Regions from separate parts of the Novosphingobium aeonii genome, predicted to be linked through region 1. Evidence: riboswitches for the same ligand, from Rfam matches in the RefSeq annotation. Region 1 holds a riboswitch; each other region holds the start of a gene.
What was found. A riboswitch is a leader RNA that binds a small molecule or an ion and turns the genes downstream of it on or off. The one in region 1 is predicted to bind cobalamin.
Positions count from the first base shown of each region.

Region 2: another riboswitch for cobalamin. It lies ahead of cobW (cobalamin biosynthesis protein CobW); the one in region 1 lies ahead of ACLIMP_RS19325 (ferredoxin-like domain-containing protein).
Region 3: another riboswitch for cobalamin. It lies ahead of ACLIMP_RS09340 (TonB-dependent receptor plug domain-containing protein); the one in region 1 lies ahead of ACLIMP_RS19325 (ferredoxin-like domain-containing protein).
Region 4: another riboswitch for cobalamin. It lies ahead of ACLIMP_RS14555 (TonB-dependent receptor domain-containing protein); the one in region 1 lies ahead of ACLIMP_RS19325 (ferredoxin-like domain-containing protein).

Region 1 is NZ_CP176833.1:844,465-847,913, forward strand. It holds gene ACLIMP_RS19315 (NAD(P)/FAD-dependent oxidoreductase) at 1-31, shown strand, start outside; gene ACLIMP_RS19320 (YbhB/YbcL family Raf kinase inhibitor-like protein) at 79-681, opposite strand; cobalamin riboswitch at 930-1,158, shown strand; gene ACLIMP_RS19325 (ferredoxin-like domain-containing protein) at 1,396-2,535, shown strand; gene ACLIMP_RS19330 (precorrin-8X methylmutase) at 2,535-3,164, shown strand; gene ACLIMP_RS19335 (precorrin-2 C(20)-methyltransferase) at 3,161-3,449, shown strand, end outside.
Region 2 is NZ_CP176833.1:974,070-977,518, forward strand. It holds gene cobN (cobaltochelatase subunit CobN) at 1-684, opposite strand, end outside; gene cobW (cobalamin biosynthesis protein CobW) at 684-1,745, opposite strand; cobalamin riboswitch at 1,936-2,188, opposite strand; gene ACLIMP_RS19845 (histidine phosphatase family protein) at 2,224-2,817, opposite strand; gene ACLIMP_RS19850 (CbtB domain-containing protein) at 3,014-3,241, shown strand; gene ACLIMP_RS19855 (CbtA family protein) at 3,251-3,449, shown strand, end outside.
Region 3 is NZ_CP176832.1:1,907,119-1,910,567, reverse strand. It holds gene ACLIMP_RS09345 (S10 family peptidase) at 1-1,053, shown strand, start outside; cobalamin riboswitch at 1,207-1,451, shown strand; gene ACLIMP_RS09340 (TonB-dependent receptor plug domain-containing protein) at 1,635-3,449, shown strand, end outside.
Region 4 is NZ_CP176832.1:3,030,755-3,034,203, forward strand. It holds gene ACLIMP_RS14550 (ABC transporter substrate-binding protein) at 1-123, opposite strand, end outside; gene ACLIMP_RS14555 (TonB-dependent receptor domain-containing protein) at 120-1,952, opposite strand; cobalamin riboswitch at 2,055-2,255, opposite strand; gene ACLIMP_RS14560 (cell wall hydrolase) at 2,473-3,449, shown strand, end outside.

The sequences.
Region 1 (3,449 bases):
GCGCGCAACCCGCCTGCGCGAATGGAGATGACAGCGGGGCGGGAGCGCCGAAGGGGCGCTCGCCTTTGCCGCCGTGATCTACTCCTCGTCAGCCGGTTCCCCGTCTCCGCGCGCGTAATGGCCCACCAGCATTCCGGCGGCCAGGACATGGTCCTTGATCGCCGCCAGGAATTCCGAACGGCCCGGGTTCGTTTCCAGCACGGGCGCGCGGGAAAGCGCGAAGAGCTGGAACACGTAATCGTGCGTGCCGTGGCCCGGCGGGGGATCGGGCGGCAGCCAGCCTTCGGCCTGATAGCTGTTGCGCCCCACATCGCGCCCGTCCGGCGCACCGTCGTCGTCAGGGCCGATGCCGCCTTCGGGAATCGCCCGTGTGCCTGCGGGAAGGTTCCAGACGATGGCGTGGACAAGAGGCTCGGCCGCAGGAGCGTCGGGGTCTTCGACCAGCAGCGCCAGGCTGGTGGTGGCGGCAGGAACCTCGCCCCATTCCAGCGGCGGGGATATGCCTTCGCCATCGGCCGTGAAGCGGGCGGGAAGGCGCGCGCCGTTCTCGAAAGCGGGGCTCGACAGGTCTATGAAGGCGCCTTCCGGCACCAGCCCGGCGCGGACGATCGCCAGCTTGGAATGTCCCGCGCGGAAGTTGTGAAACAGGGCGCCAAGCCATTGAGGGACATGTTCGAGCATGGGATTCTCCTTCGTCTCGGTGTGCAACGTCCGGACCCGACCTGAGGTTTCGTCACCATCGGCGATGACTTCCGGGTTTCGGCAGATCATGACGCCTGCGCCGTCAGCCGCATTGATCGGGCGCAATCGGGCCGCCCGGTATCGCCGCCGCCGTGCGATATCGCCGGGATGCGCTTGCAGAGCTGCGCTGACGATTGGCATCGATCCCGTTTTGGGTTAGGCGGCACCTGCAAGCCGGATTTCGTCCGGCCTGCAACGATCGCGCGGGTGCCTTTCGGGGCTGAAATGGGAATGCGGTGCGGAGGAAACTCCCATTCCGCAGCTGTCCCTGCAACTGTAAGCGGCGAGCGAGATGCCGGGGCTCCCTCAACGGAGCCGGCCACTGGATGAAGGCGCCCATCGGCGCCGGTTCCGGGAAGGCCGCGTATCGAGCTTTGACCCGTGAGCCAGGAGACCTGCCGGCGCGTCGGTCGCTCTTGCCATGGTCCAGGGAAAGGCCAAGGCTCGGTACTCCGCGTGAGCGACGAACCTGTGCGGCTGGGGCTGCATCGGTGTGCAGGGATGGCGTATGTCGCGCCCGCCTGTCGTTGCGCACGGACCGACTTCGTCGGCAAGCCCCGGTCATCGTCGCCGCGCGCGGTTGAAAGCGTTTATGCGCGTCTCGTCGAAGCGTGCCCTTTTGAAAATCCAGCGTTCCCGCCCGGATCGCCGCACATGAGCGACTTTGCCGTGCGCGGCTGGTGCCCCAGTGCCTGGCGCCCGATGATGGCGGGCGACGGGCTGATCGTGCGCGTGCGGCCGCGCCTTGGGCGCCTGTCACGCGCGCAGGCGCTGGCGCTCTGCGCGCTGGCCCGCGAATACGGCAGCGGGGCGATCGACCTCAGCCGCCGTGCCAATCTCCAGATCCGGGGTGTGACCGAAGCCGGTTGGGCGGCCCTGCTGGAGCAACTGGTGGCGCTGGAACTGGTGGATGCCCGGCCCGATACCGAAAACCGCCGCAATATCCTCGTCGCGCCGGACTGGACGGCGGGGGACGACACGTTCCGGATCGCCGAGGCGCTGGCCAGTGCGCAGGTTCGCCTGCCGGAACTGCCGGGAAAGATGGGTTTCGCCGTGGACGCCGGAGCCGCGCCGATCCTGGGGGGAAGCCCGGCGGACTTTCGGATCGAACGGGGCGAAGGCGGCTGGCTCATCCTGCGCGCGGATGGCCGGGCGCTGGGGATTCCCGTTGCCGTGGACGAAGCGGTCGGCGCGCTGGTCGAACTGGCGGAATGGTTCGTCGCCTCCGGCGGGATCGCATCCGGCAGGATGGCGCGCCACCGTGCCGAGCTGCCGGGCTGGGCCAGGGGATGGGTCTCTCCCGCATCGCCGCGTCCGGTCATCGGCCCCGGCGCCCATGCCATGGGCCATGCCTGCGGCGCCGCTTTCGGCAGCGTGGAGGCGGCGGCGCTGGCCTCGCTCGTCACACGTTCCGGGGCGGCGGCCTTGCGGATCACCCCGTGGCGGGTGCTTCTTCTGGAAGGCGCGAACCCGCTCCCCGATCCTGTCGGGGATGGCTTTGTCAGCGATCCTACCGATCCGGCCATGCGCGTGGACGCCTGCCCCGGAGCACCGCTGTGCCCGCAGGCGACCGTGGCGACGCGGCCGCTGGCCTTGCGGCTGGCCGCGCACGTTCCGGGCCGCCTTCACGTCTCCGGCTGCGCCAAGGGCTGTGCGCGTTCCGCCCCTGCAAGCGTCACGCTGACCGGGCGAAACGGCCGCTTCGACCTTTCCATCGATGCCGCTGCCGGAGACCCGCCATGCCGGTCCGGCCTCGATCTCCCACAACTGCTCGCCCATTTCGGAGCCGAATGATGCCTCATCTTTATGAAACCGATGGCGCGGCGATCTACCGCCAGTCTTTCGCGACCATCCGTGCCGAGGCCGATCTCCAGCGTTTCACGCGTGAGGAAGAGCGTATCGCGGTGCGCATGATCCATGCCTCGGGCATGGTCGAACTGGCCGCTCATATACGGTTCTCCGCGGGCTTCGCCGAAGCCGCGATCGCGGCTGCAGCGCGCGGGGCTCCGGTGCTCTGCGATGCGCGCATGGTGACGGAAGGCATCACCAGATCGCGCCTTCCCGCCGGCAATCCGGTGATCTGCACGCTGCACGACCCGGCGGTTCCCGATCTGGCGAAAGCCATGTCCAACACGCGCTCGGCCGCGGCGCTCGAACTGTGGCGGCCGCATCTGCAGGGGGCGCTGGTGGCGATCGGCAATGCGCCGACAGCGCTGTTCCATTTGCTGAACATGCTGGAAGACCCCGCCTGTCCGCGCCCGGCGGCGATCATAGGGTGTCCGGTCGGCTTTGTCGGCGCGGTGGAGTCCAAGGCCGCGCTGTGGGAGGCGATGCCGGTGCCCTGCTGCATCGTCGAGGGGCGGCTGGGCGGCAGCGCCATCACCGTGGCCGCGATCAACGCCATCGGGAGCCGCGCGGAATGAAGCCGGGCACCGTTCACGGCGTGGGCCTTGGCCCCGGCGCGCAGGACCTGCTGAGCGTTCGCGCCGACCGTCTGGTGCGCGAGGCAAGGCATGTCGCCTATTTCCGCAAGTCCGGCCGCCCCGGGCAGGCGCGCAGGATCGTCGAGGGGATGCTGCGCGAAGACGTTGTGGAATTCGCGATGGAGTATCCGGTCACGACGGAAATCCCGCTGTCCGACCCGCGCTACAACGCCTGCCTTTCCGAGTTCTACGAATATTGCGCGGGCCATGTCGCGCGGCTGGCCG
Region 2 (3,449 bases), 130 kb from region 1:
CTGCAGCGCCGCGATCATCGCGTCTACGGCGTCCAGCGTGCCCGCGATCATCAGCGCGCGGTAGAACACCAGCAGGGCGAGCGGGCGGCCTTCGGTCCAGCCTGCCTGCACTTCGGCAAGCCCGGCGCGCTCGGTGCCTGCAAGGTAGAGCCCGGCATCGGCCACGGGCACCGGATCGTCCGGCTCGCCTGCGTCATGGCCGATGGTCCGCGCGGCGGTGCGCAGGAACGAGAGGGCATTGGCCATGCCGCCCTGCCGGAGATAGTCGCGCATCCGCTCGCGGACCTCGGCGGTCAAGGTGGAGGCGCGGTCGAGTGCGGGATCGGCCTCGCGCCCATCGGCGATGGCGGCGAAGGCAATGCCGTTCTCCCGCGCGACACGGGCGATCTCGTCGATCCCGTAGCCCCAGTAGCTCTTGCCGCCGAGCAGGATCACGCAGACGAATCTGGCCTTCGCGATCACTTTCTCTACATAGAGGTCGATCGAGTAGGGATGGCGCAGTTGCAGCAGATTGGCGAGGCGAACGCTCGGCCCACCTTCCGGCAAACGCGCCGCCGCGCCCGCGAAGCAGGCGAGTTCGCTGTCCGCCACGGTGAGGATCACCATGTCGCCGGGAGACTGGTCGAGGTCGATCGCCTCCTCGCCGTTGGAGATCGTCCCCGGCGTGGCGGACAGCAGGTGCATCAGGCGTCTGCTGTAGTGGCCACGGGGCCGAGAACCCCGGCAAGCCCTGCTTCGATGGCGGTGCGGTCCAGCCCCTTCTGGCCGATGACGACGAGCTGCGTACGGCGCATTTCCTGCGGCAGCCAGGCGCGGTCGTAGAAGTGCTGGATGCGCGGACCGACGGCCTGCACGACAAGGCGGCTGGGCTTGCCGCCGACCGCGACCATGCCTTTCACGCGCAGAATGTCGTGCTCTGTGATCAGGCCGTTCAAACGGGCGAGAAGGGCGTCGAGATCGGCCACATCGCCGCCGGAAACGACGAAGCTGTCGAAGTCGTCATGGTCGTGATCCTCGTCCAGCCCGTCGATGTGCGAAGGGCGGGAATCGAGATCGTCCTCGGCAGCGGCGGTGATGCCCAGCAGCGCGGCGATATCGACGGCGCCGTGATCGGCGCGCACGATCTTCACGCCGGGGCGCGTTTCGGCCAGCACCAGCGTTTCGACATGGGCGAGGGCATCGGCATCGACGAGGTCGGTCTTGTTGAGCACGACCATGTCGGCGCAGCCCAGCTGTTCCTCGAACAGTTCTTCCAGCGGGCTTTCGTGGTCCAGCATCGGATCGGCCGCGCGGGCAGCGGCCAGTGCTGCCTCGTCAGTGGCGAAGCGGCCCGCGGCAACCGCATCGGCGTCGATCAGGGCGACCACGCCGTCAACGGTGGCGCGGGTGCGGATGTCGGGCCACTGGAAGGCCTTCACCAGCGGCTTGGGCAGGGCAAGGCCGCTGGTCTCGATGATGATGTGATCGGGCCTGTTCTCGCGGTCCAGCAGCTTCTGCATGGTCGGCAGGAAATCGTCGGCGACGGTGCAGCAGATGCAGCCGTTGGCCAGTTCGACGATATCGTCTTCCGGGCAGGCTTCGTCGTTGCAGCCCTTCACCAGTTCGCCGTCCACGCCGACATCGCCGAATTCGTTGATGATGAGGGCAAGGCGGCGGCCCTTGGCGTTTTGCAGCAGGTGGCGGATCAGCGTGGTCTTGCCGGCGCCCAGAAAGCCGGTGATGACGGTGGTGGGAACTTTGCTCATGTGTCGTCTCCCGCGCGCCAGCGACCTGAAGCGGCGGGGCTTTCCGCCGCGACCTGCGACGATTCCGGCGTGCCGCGTCGGACCGGCGCACGGGCGCCCGACGCGATATGCCGCTGCGGCCCCGGCCGCATGCATCACGTCGCTCAGACGGAAGAGTTACCGTGCCTTGGCCATCCCCTGGACCCGGGCAAGAGCGACATCGACGCAGGCAGGTTTCCTGGCTCGCGGGTCAGGGCGTGATGCACGGCCTTCCCAGGCCTCGCAGGATTTAGCGTCCGGCCCAGTGGCTGCGTCGGGAAGCGATTGTCCCGCCGCGAATGTGCATCGCGCTCACCGCTTACAGTTGCAGGGACAGCCCCGGAATCGAGCAAACTCTTTCGAGCAAAACTCTACCGGGTTCCCGTATTAAGCCCCTTGCGGGGCACCGGCGCGATCTTTGCCCGCGGCGTCCTGAAGGGCGAAACGGGCCCTGCGGCGATTAGCCGGGCAGGCCGCTGCCCGCAAGCCCCCCGGCAAGGCCAAGCGATTGCAGCCGCCATCTGCCGCTGAACGAAAACACGGTATGCGAAAGCGGCGCGATGTCTATCGCGAGCGTGGTGGAAAGCGGCAGGCAGAGCGCATGGGAAAGCGCCGCGCGCACGATCATCGGGTGCGTGATCCCGCAGGCCGGGCCGTCGTGACGGGCGATCTCGTCCATCCAGCGGCCGATCCGCTGCCGGGCGGTTTCCATCGATTCTCCCCCCGGAGCGCCGCCAAGCGGGTCTGCGATCCATGCCGAGAACGCGCCGGGTTCCTCCTCGTGCACTTGCGCAAAGGCGCGGCCGGACCAGCGGCCATGATCGATATCGGCCAGCGCGGGTTCCGTCCGCCCGGTAATCCCCATCGCCCCTGCGGTCTCGGCAGCGGCGAGGGCGGGGCTGGTGAAGGTGCTATCGCGGAAGCGATCGTTCAGCGCGGTGCGCGCCGCATCGCGCAGCCCGCCCTCGTCCAGCGGTTCGTCAGGCCCTGCAAAGCCGCCGTGACGGGCCGGGGCCGTGGCGGCGATGCAGATCAGCAGGAGGGTCGTCGCCAAGGCCTGAATTCCATCGAGGTCGTTGACGCCGCCGGTAACCCGGCCCTAAGGGAAGGCGTCGAGGATTGAAGAAGCCGGTGGAATTCCGGCGCGGTCGCGCCACTGTAATCGAACGGGAACTTCCCCGTCGAGAGCCAGACCTTCCGCCTTGGCACAGATTTTCCGGGGACGCGCAATCCCGCCAAGGAGCATGAGCATGGCTGTTTCCGCCGCAATTTTCGATGACACCTTCATTCCGGTCGAAGGCGGCAGCGCCATCCCGATCGAGGACATCGCTCCCTGGGCCGTGCTGGGCACGCTGCTGGCCCTTATCTTCCTCTATTTCGTGAGCACCGAACAGGGCGCTTTCTCCCTGTTCCAGGGCATGTACGTTCACGAATTCGTCCACGACGGCCGGCACCTCCTCGGTTTTCCCTGCCACTGAGGTAACGTCATGACCCGTCAATTGCTTTGGCGCGGAATGCTTGCCGGCATTCTGGGCGCGCTTCTGGCCACGCTTTTTGCACGCGGTTTCGCGGAACCGCAGATCGACCTCGCGATCGGTTACGAGGAAGATCACGCGGCCCACGGCGCTCTGCCCGATCACCCGGCGCCCGATCACGCCGGAATGGCGATGGCATCTGCCCCGCTCG
Region 3 (3,449 bases), on a different replicon from region 1:
TATTCGCGCGCCCTGGGCGATGCCAAGCCTGCCGATTTCTACGGTGTGGACCAGGACGTGGATGCCTTCGCCAAGGCGATCATCCGCTACACCACCAAGAACGCGCGCTGGGGCAGCCCCAAGTACATCTTCGGCGAAAGCTACGGCACGACCCGCTCGGGCGCGCTGGCCTACCAGCTTGAGGATCGCGGCATGGCGCTGAACGGCGTGGTGCTACTTTCGTCGATCATGAACTACGGCATCCGCCAGAGCGGCTTCGACAATATCTACGTCGGCTACCTGCCCACCTATGCCGCCGTCGCCTGGTATCACGGCCGCGTGGCGGATCGTCCGGCGACCGTGGACGAGTTCGTCGAACAGTCCCGCCAGTTCGCCAACGGCGCCTATGCCGCCGCGCTCGCCAAGGGCCAGGACATCACCCCGGAAGAGGAAGACGCCGTAGCCCGCCAGCTCAGCCGCTTCACCGGCCTTTCGGTGGACTATGTGAAGCAGGCGAACCTGCGCGTCGATCTCGGCCGTTTCCGCAAGGAACTGCTGCGCGGCGGGCGCGAGACGGTGGGTCGCTTCGACGGCCGCTACAAGGGTCTCGATGCCGATGCGGCCGGTGAAAGCCCCGAGTACGACCCTTCGGACACCGCGATCAGCGGCCTCTATGTCGGCAGCTTCCTTGACCAGCTGACCACCACGCTCGGCTACAAGACCGATCTCGACTACCGCCTGAGCGCGCGCGAGGGCGGCCCGGTGGACTGGGACTGGACGCATGAGCCGCCCGCCGGACGCAAACAGAACGTCGCCGACGTGACCGCAGACCTCAGCACCGCGATGCGCATCAACCCGCACCTGCGCGTGCTTTCGCTCAACGGCTACTACGACATGGCAACGCCGTTCTTCTCGACCGAGCGCGACCTCAAGCACATGATGCTGGCGCCGGCGCTGCGCCAGAACCTGCAGTTCAAGTACTATCCGGCAGGCCACATGGTCTATCTGAACCCCGAGGCGCTGCACCAGATGCGCCTCGACATGGAGCGCTACTACGCCGAGGGCGCGCGCTGACATCCTCTTGCGGGGCGGCGACGATCCGCCGCCCCGCTCTCCCCCCGATTTCCCTCCATCCCGAACGCCGCGGCGGTGACTGGCGCATGGAGGATTGCCCCCGCCCGCATCGCCCGCTACCAGCGCTTCCGCCCGGATTCGTCTGACGAGCCGGGCGAATGATCGCGTCGGTGCCTCGAAAGAGGCTTAATAGGGAACGCGGTGAGAGGGCTTTGCCGCCTTCGAATCCGAGGCTGTCCCTGCAACTGTAAGCGGCGAGCGCGATGTACATCACGCGGCGGGCAAGGCGCCCATGCCGCAGCCACTGGGCCGGACGCTAAATCCTGCGAGGCCTGGGAAGGCCGTGCATCAAGCGATGACCCGTGAGCCAGGAGACCTGCCGGCGTCCGGTCGCTCTTGCTTTGGTCCAGGGGATGGCCGGGGCACGGTGATTTCTCCGTCTGAGCGACGAACGAGCGGCAGGGGCCGCACGGTGCGCTGAACGGTCGCCTTTCCATGGGCGCCCGGCCGGTCGGTGCGCCGGCCGTTCGCAAACGGCAGTCCCCTGCTTCGGATCGCTGGCGCCCGGCAGGGGAATGAAGATGAATTTCGCAAAGGTTTCGCACGCGGCGCTTGCCGCGGCGCTGGCGCTCGCCTGGAGCACGCCGGTTTTCGCCGGGGAACGCGCCGACGGCGACGGCGAGGACGGCGCCATCGTCGTCACCGGCCAGAGCCTTGAGGAAACGCTGCCGCAGGAACTTTCCCGCTACGGCAACGACATGGCCGTCGTGGAGGGCAGGCAGATTCGCGACAGCGGCGCAGTGGACGTGGTGAAAGCGCTCGATTCGGTGCCCGGCCTCTACATTCGCGGCCGCAACGGGCCGTTCACTTACGTCGATGTCTCGCTGCAGGGTTCGCGCACGCAGGACGTGCTCTGGACGATGGACGGCATCCGGCTGAACAACCGGCTCTACGGCAGTACCTCGCCCAACGACACCCTGCCCGCCAGCATGATCGAGCGGATCGAGGTGCTGCGCGGCGGCGAGAGCCTGTTCTACGGCACCCAGGCCTCGGCCGGGATCATCAACGTGGTGACGCGCGGCTTCACGGACGACTTCAACGGGCAGGTCAACGCCTCGGTCGATTCGTGGGGCGGCACCAGCTTCGACGGCTACCTGCGCGGCGCGGCGGGCGGGCATCGGTTCGTGGCCTATGCCTCGCGCAACCGCTCCGAGGGATACATGCCCTACAGCGCCTACCAGCCCAGCCTTACCGATCGCCGGCTCGGCTACGACTTGTGGTCCGCAGGCCTCAAGTACCAGTACGACCTCGCCCCCGATCTCGCGCTCAATCTCCAGTACCAACACACCGAGGCGAAGCTCGACAACCTTTCGCCCACCCGCATCCGCGAGAGCCGGAACGACCGCAACGAGGAGATCGCCAGCGCCCGGCTGGACTATACCGGCAGCGACACCGTGCAGTTCTTCCTCAAGGGCTATTTCCACGACTGGAAGACCGCCTACATCCAGATCCGCAACTCGCTTCCCGATCACGATCCGCAAGTGATCTACCCGGCAGGCACGTTCTGGGGCTACCGCGACTGGGGCGGTAGCGCGGTGGTCAAGCTGCATCCGCACCGGGGTTTGGAGTACCTGCTGGGCTACGACTTCCAGAACTTCTCCGGCCGGGACGACGTGCTGCTGATCGCGCCGACCAGCGAACAGGTCCACGCCGCCATCGCGCAGATCCGCACGACCGACGAGATATCCTCGAAGGGCCGGATCGCCGCCGGGCTGCGGCATAACCGCACGGACGGCGCAAGGAAGACGATCTGGAACGTCTCGGGCCGCTACGATTTTGCCGAAGCGCTTTATGTGGAGGCGAATGGCGGCACCTCGTTCGTCCTGCCCGACGCCTCCCAGCTCTACGGCAACGACCCCTGCTGCGAAACCGGCAACCCGAACCTCAAGCCCGAGCACAGCGTGAATCTCAACGCATCGCTGGGCGGCGCGGCGACCCTGCCGGGTGTCCGCTTCGGCTGGAAGGCGACCTACTTCAACCGCAGCATCACCGACCTCATCGATTCGACTTACGACGATCCGGCCTATCCCAACGGCACCTACATCAACGTGCGCGACAAGGTCCGTTCGCAAGGGGCCGAAGCGGAAGTGACGGCGCAGCTGGAAAGCGGCTGGAGCCTCGCGGCAAGCTACACTCATGCCCGCGTCCGCAATGAGGGCAGTTCGGTCCAGCGGGACCGCAATCCCGCGCAATATGCCAAGGGAACGCTGGCCTATTCCCCGGAAGACCGGCCATTCGGCGCCAACCTGGCGGTCAACTGGATCGGCGATGTCTGGTCCACCGCATCGGGCTTCGGGCGGATGAACTACGGCAACTACGTACTCGTCGATCTCGGC
Region 4 (3,449 bases), on a different replicon from region 1:
CGCATCGCCGCCCCCGCATCCCGCCAGCGCCGCCACCGGGCCGGCAAGAGCCAGCGCGGCGGCGAGCAGGCGGGCCTTGCGCCTTCCCCGTCCCGACCGTGTCAGGGAAAGCGCTCGGATCACATCTTCACCCGAACCCCGGCATAAGCCGCGCGGCCCGGCGTGCCGTATGTCCGCACCACTTCGTAGTGCTCGTCGAACAGGTTCTCGACCCGGCCATAGAGCTGGATGTTCCGCGTCACGTCATAAGCCGTGCGCAGGCCCACCACGACATTGCCGCCAAGATAATAGGTGTTCGCCACGTCGTCATAGCGCCCCCCGCCCACGCGCAGGTCCGCGCCGAGGCGGAAGCCGTCCGACCAGTGCTTGTCGAGGCTGGCGTAGAGGTTGGTCTTGGGACGGCGGGCCAGCTGCTTGCCGGTGTCCTCGTTGGTGGCGTCGAGGTACGTGGCGGAAAGGCTCATGTCGAAGCCGTTCCAGTCGCTCACCTGCATCCCCAGTTCCACGCCCTTCGCGCGGGCCCGGCCGACATTGTAGTAGTTCCATTCGGCCAGATCGTAGTCGATCAGGTTTTTGGTCTTGCGGTCGAAATAGGTGACCGAGAACGTCCCGTGCCCTTCCGCGAAGGGCTGCTCGACGCCCACGTCCCACGACTTCGAAGTCTCGGGATCGAGCGCGCGGAAACCGCCATTGGTATAGAGCTGGTAAAGCGACGGCGCCTTGAAGCCCTCGCCATAGCTGGCGCGCAGGATCGGCGCGCTTTCGCCGCCGCCGATCACCCAGGCGCCATTGGCCGAGAACGTGGTCTTGTGGCCGAAGTCCGAATTGTCGTCGTAGCGCAGCCCGCCGTTCAGGGTCAGTCCGGTGACCGGACGCAGCGTCAGCATGCCGAAGTAGCTGTCGATCGAGGTCGAGTCCTTCGCGTAATCGCTCGAGAATTTCTGCTTCTCGGTCTCCGCGCCCAGCAGGATGCTGGCCATGTCGATCGGGCTGAAGGAAACCTGCCCCTCGAAGCGGTCCGCGCGGCCGTTGGTGGTGTAGGGACCGAAGACCGCGTCGTCCGAGATGCGGCGGGTGTCGGTGAGGCCGTAGCCCACGCGCGCGGTCAGGCGGCCGTCGAGCCCCTTATAGCGAAGGTTCGCATAGCCCACCGTGTCGCGCTTCATGCCCACGTTCAGGGCATCGGCGCCGGTGTTGTCGTAATCGTAGTTGGCCTTGGTCCAGTAGGTCCCGGCGTCGGCGGACAGGCCGCTTACCAGTTCCACTTCGGCCCGGGCATTGGCGCTCTTGCTTTCGAAGCCGTCCTTTTCCTTACCGCCGAGGCGCTCGTCGAAGGCGGAATAGCCGTCGCCCTTGAGCCAGTTGCCGCCCAGCGTCAGGCCGACCGGTCCCACTTTGCCCGCCGCCGAGGCGCCGAGCTGCTTCTGGTCGCGCCACCCATATTCGGCCTGGCCGCGCGCGGTCCACTGCTCGGTCGGGCGCGCGGTGATGAGGTTGACGACGCCGCCGATGGCGCGGCTGCCCCAGAGAACGCCGGAAGAGCCGCGCACCACTTCGATACGGTCGAACTGGCCGACGGTCAGGCTGCCGAAGTCGAAGCCGCCGCCGACATCGCCCGGATCGTTGATGCGCACACCGTCGATAAGCACGAGGCTCTGCGCATTCTCGGCGCCCCGGATGAACACGCTTGCGGGCTGGCCGAAGCCGCCGGACTGGGTGAAGGTCACGCCCGGCAGGCGGGCCAGCACATCGGTGGCGGTGACCGCCTGGGTACGCTCGATATCCTCGCGGGTGACGACCGAGACCGACTGGCCGATCTCGCTCACCGGGGTCTCGGTGCGGGTCGCGGTGACGACGATGCCGTCCGCTGCGATGCTATCGTTTGCGGCTTCGTCCGCCAGCGCGGGAGTGGCGACGGACAGGGCCGTCCCCAGCAGAAACAGATACTTCACGGTAATTCCTCCAACCTTGAACGACATTGCCGTCCATGGCGGAGACGCGCGCCTTTCCTCATGCGCGCGTGCTCGCTGCATGCCGGGACACCCCGCCCGGCTGCGGAACGACCGTCAAGGGCAGGTCTCCTGGCTTCCGGATCGCCGCGCCGCCTCCGCCTTCCCGGTTTGACCCAGTGGCATCGCGTGGAGGGGGCGCTCCCCGGTCACAGTTGCGGGGGCAGCTTCGGGCTTTCGCCGAAATTCCCACCAGGTTCCAATCCTGGGGCCCGGCTCCGGGCCACCCATGACGTCGCTTGCGCCGATACTGTCCGGCGCGAGGATTGGCAAGCAGTGCCGGTAAAGGCCGCGCCAGGTATCGCCGCCGGGAAAACCGGAAGATTCTCTTAAGCCATTAAGGCTATCGGCAGGGCCTGTACCGCTTCGGGACGTGCCGATCTGCAGGGATGCCGCGCGCCGCAAAGCGGGTTAGGCGCAAGATGCGCCCGTCCCCCGAAAGGACGCGCCAAGAGGACTATTCGTGACCGCTGCCGCCCTTCCTGCCTGCCTCGAACCCTGGGAAGCGCGTCCGCGCGATTTCCGCGGGCACTTCGCGCGCGGCGGCCGGCGACATGTCGCACGCCGCGCGCGCCGGCGCTGGTCGCTGGGTTTCGCCGCACTGGCCGCCGTGGCACTGCCCGCCTTCGCCTCGCCGGGCTCCTGGCAGCAATTCTCCATCGCCGATGCGCGGTCGCCCGAACAGACGGTCCTGCCGATGCCCTTCGAGCAGGCCGGAGCCAGCTTCCCCGGTTCGGCCTTCTACTATCTCGATGCCGAAGAACCGGTGCTCAGGATCGGCGAAGGCATTCATTCCGATGCCGATGACGGCGTGACCGGCCCCGGCCCGGTCGCCCGCGCGCTGCGCATCGACAATTCCGGGGTGGACCGCAGCCGCGCGCTCCAGTGCCTGACCGCCGCAATCTACTATGAGGCCGCCAGCGAGCCGGATGCCGGCCAGCGCGCGGTGGCGCAGGTCGTACTCAACCGGCTGGCCCATCCCGCCTATCCCAAGACCGTCTGCGGCGTGGTCTACCAGGGCTCCGAGCGCTCGACCGGCTGCCAGTTCTCCTTCACCTGCGACGGGTCGCTGGCACGCGCGCCGCAGCGCTTCTTCTGGCAGCGTGCGCAGGAAGTCGCCCGCGCGGCGCTTTCCGGCTACGTCTACGCGCCGGTCGGCCTGGCCACGCATTACCACACCGTCCAGGTCAATCCCTACTGGGCGCCGAGCCTCCATTATCTCTCGACGATCGGCGCGCACCGTTTCTATGCCCTGAGCGGACCGGCGGGGAGCCCTTCGGCCTTCCGCTTCGCCTACTTCGGCGGGGAGCCGCTCGCCGCGCCGCATCGCCATGACGATTCCGCCGCCAGCGCGGTCGCCAACGCCGCGCTGGACCCGCTCGCGGTGCAGCGCGCCTTCGAGGCGGCAACCCCGATCCGGCCGGACACCGCCATCCAGCC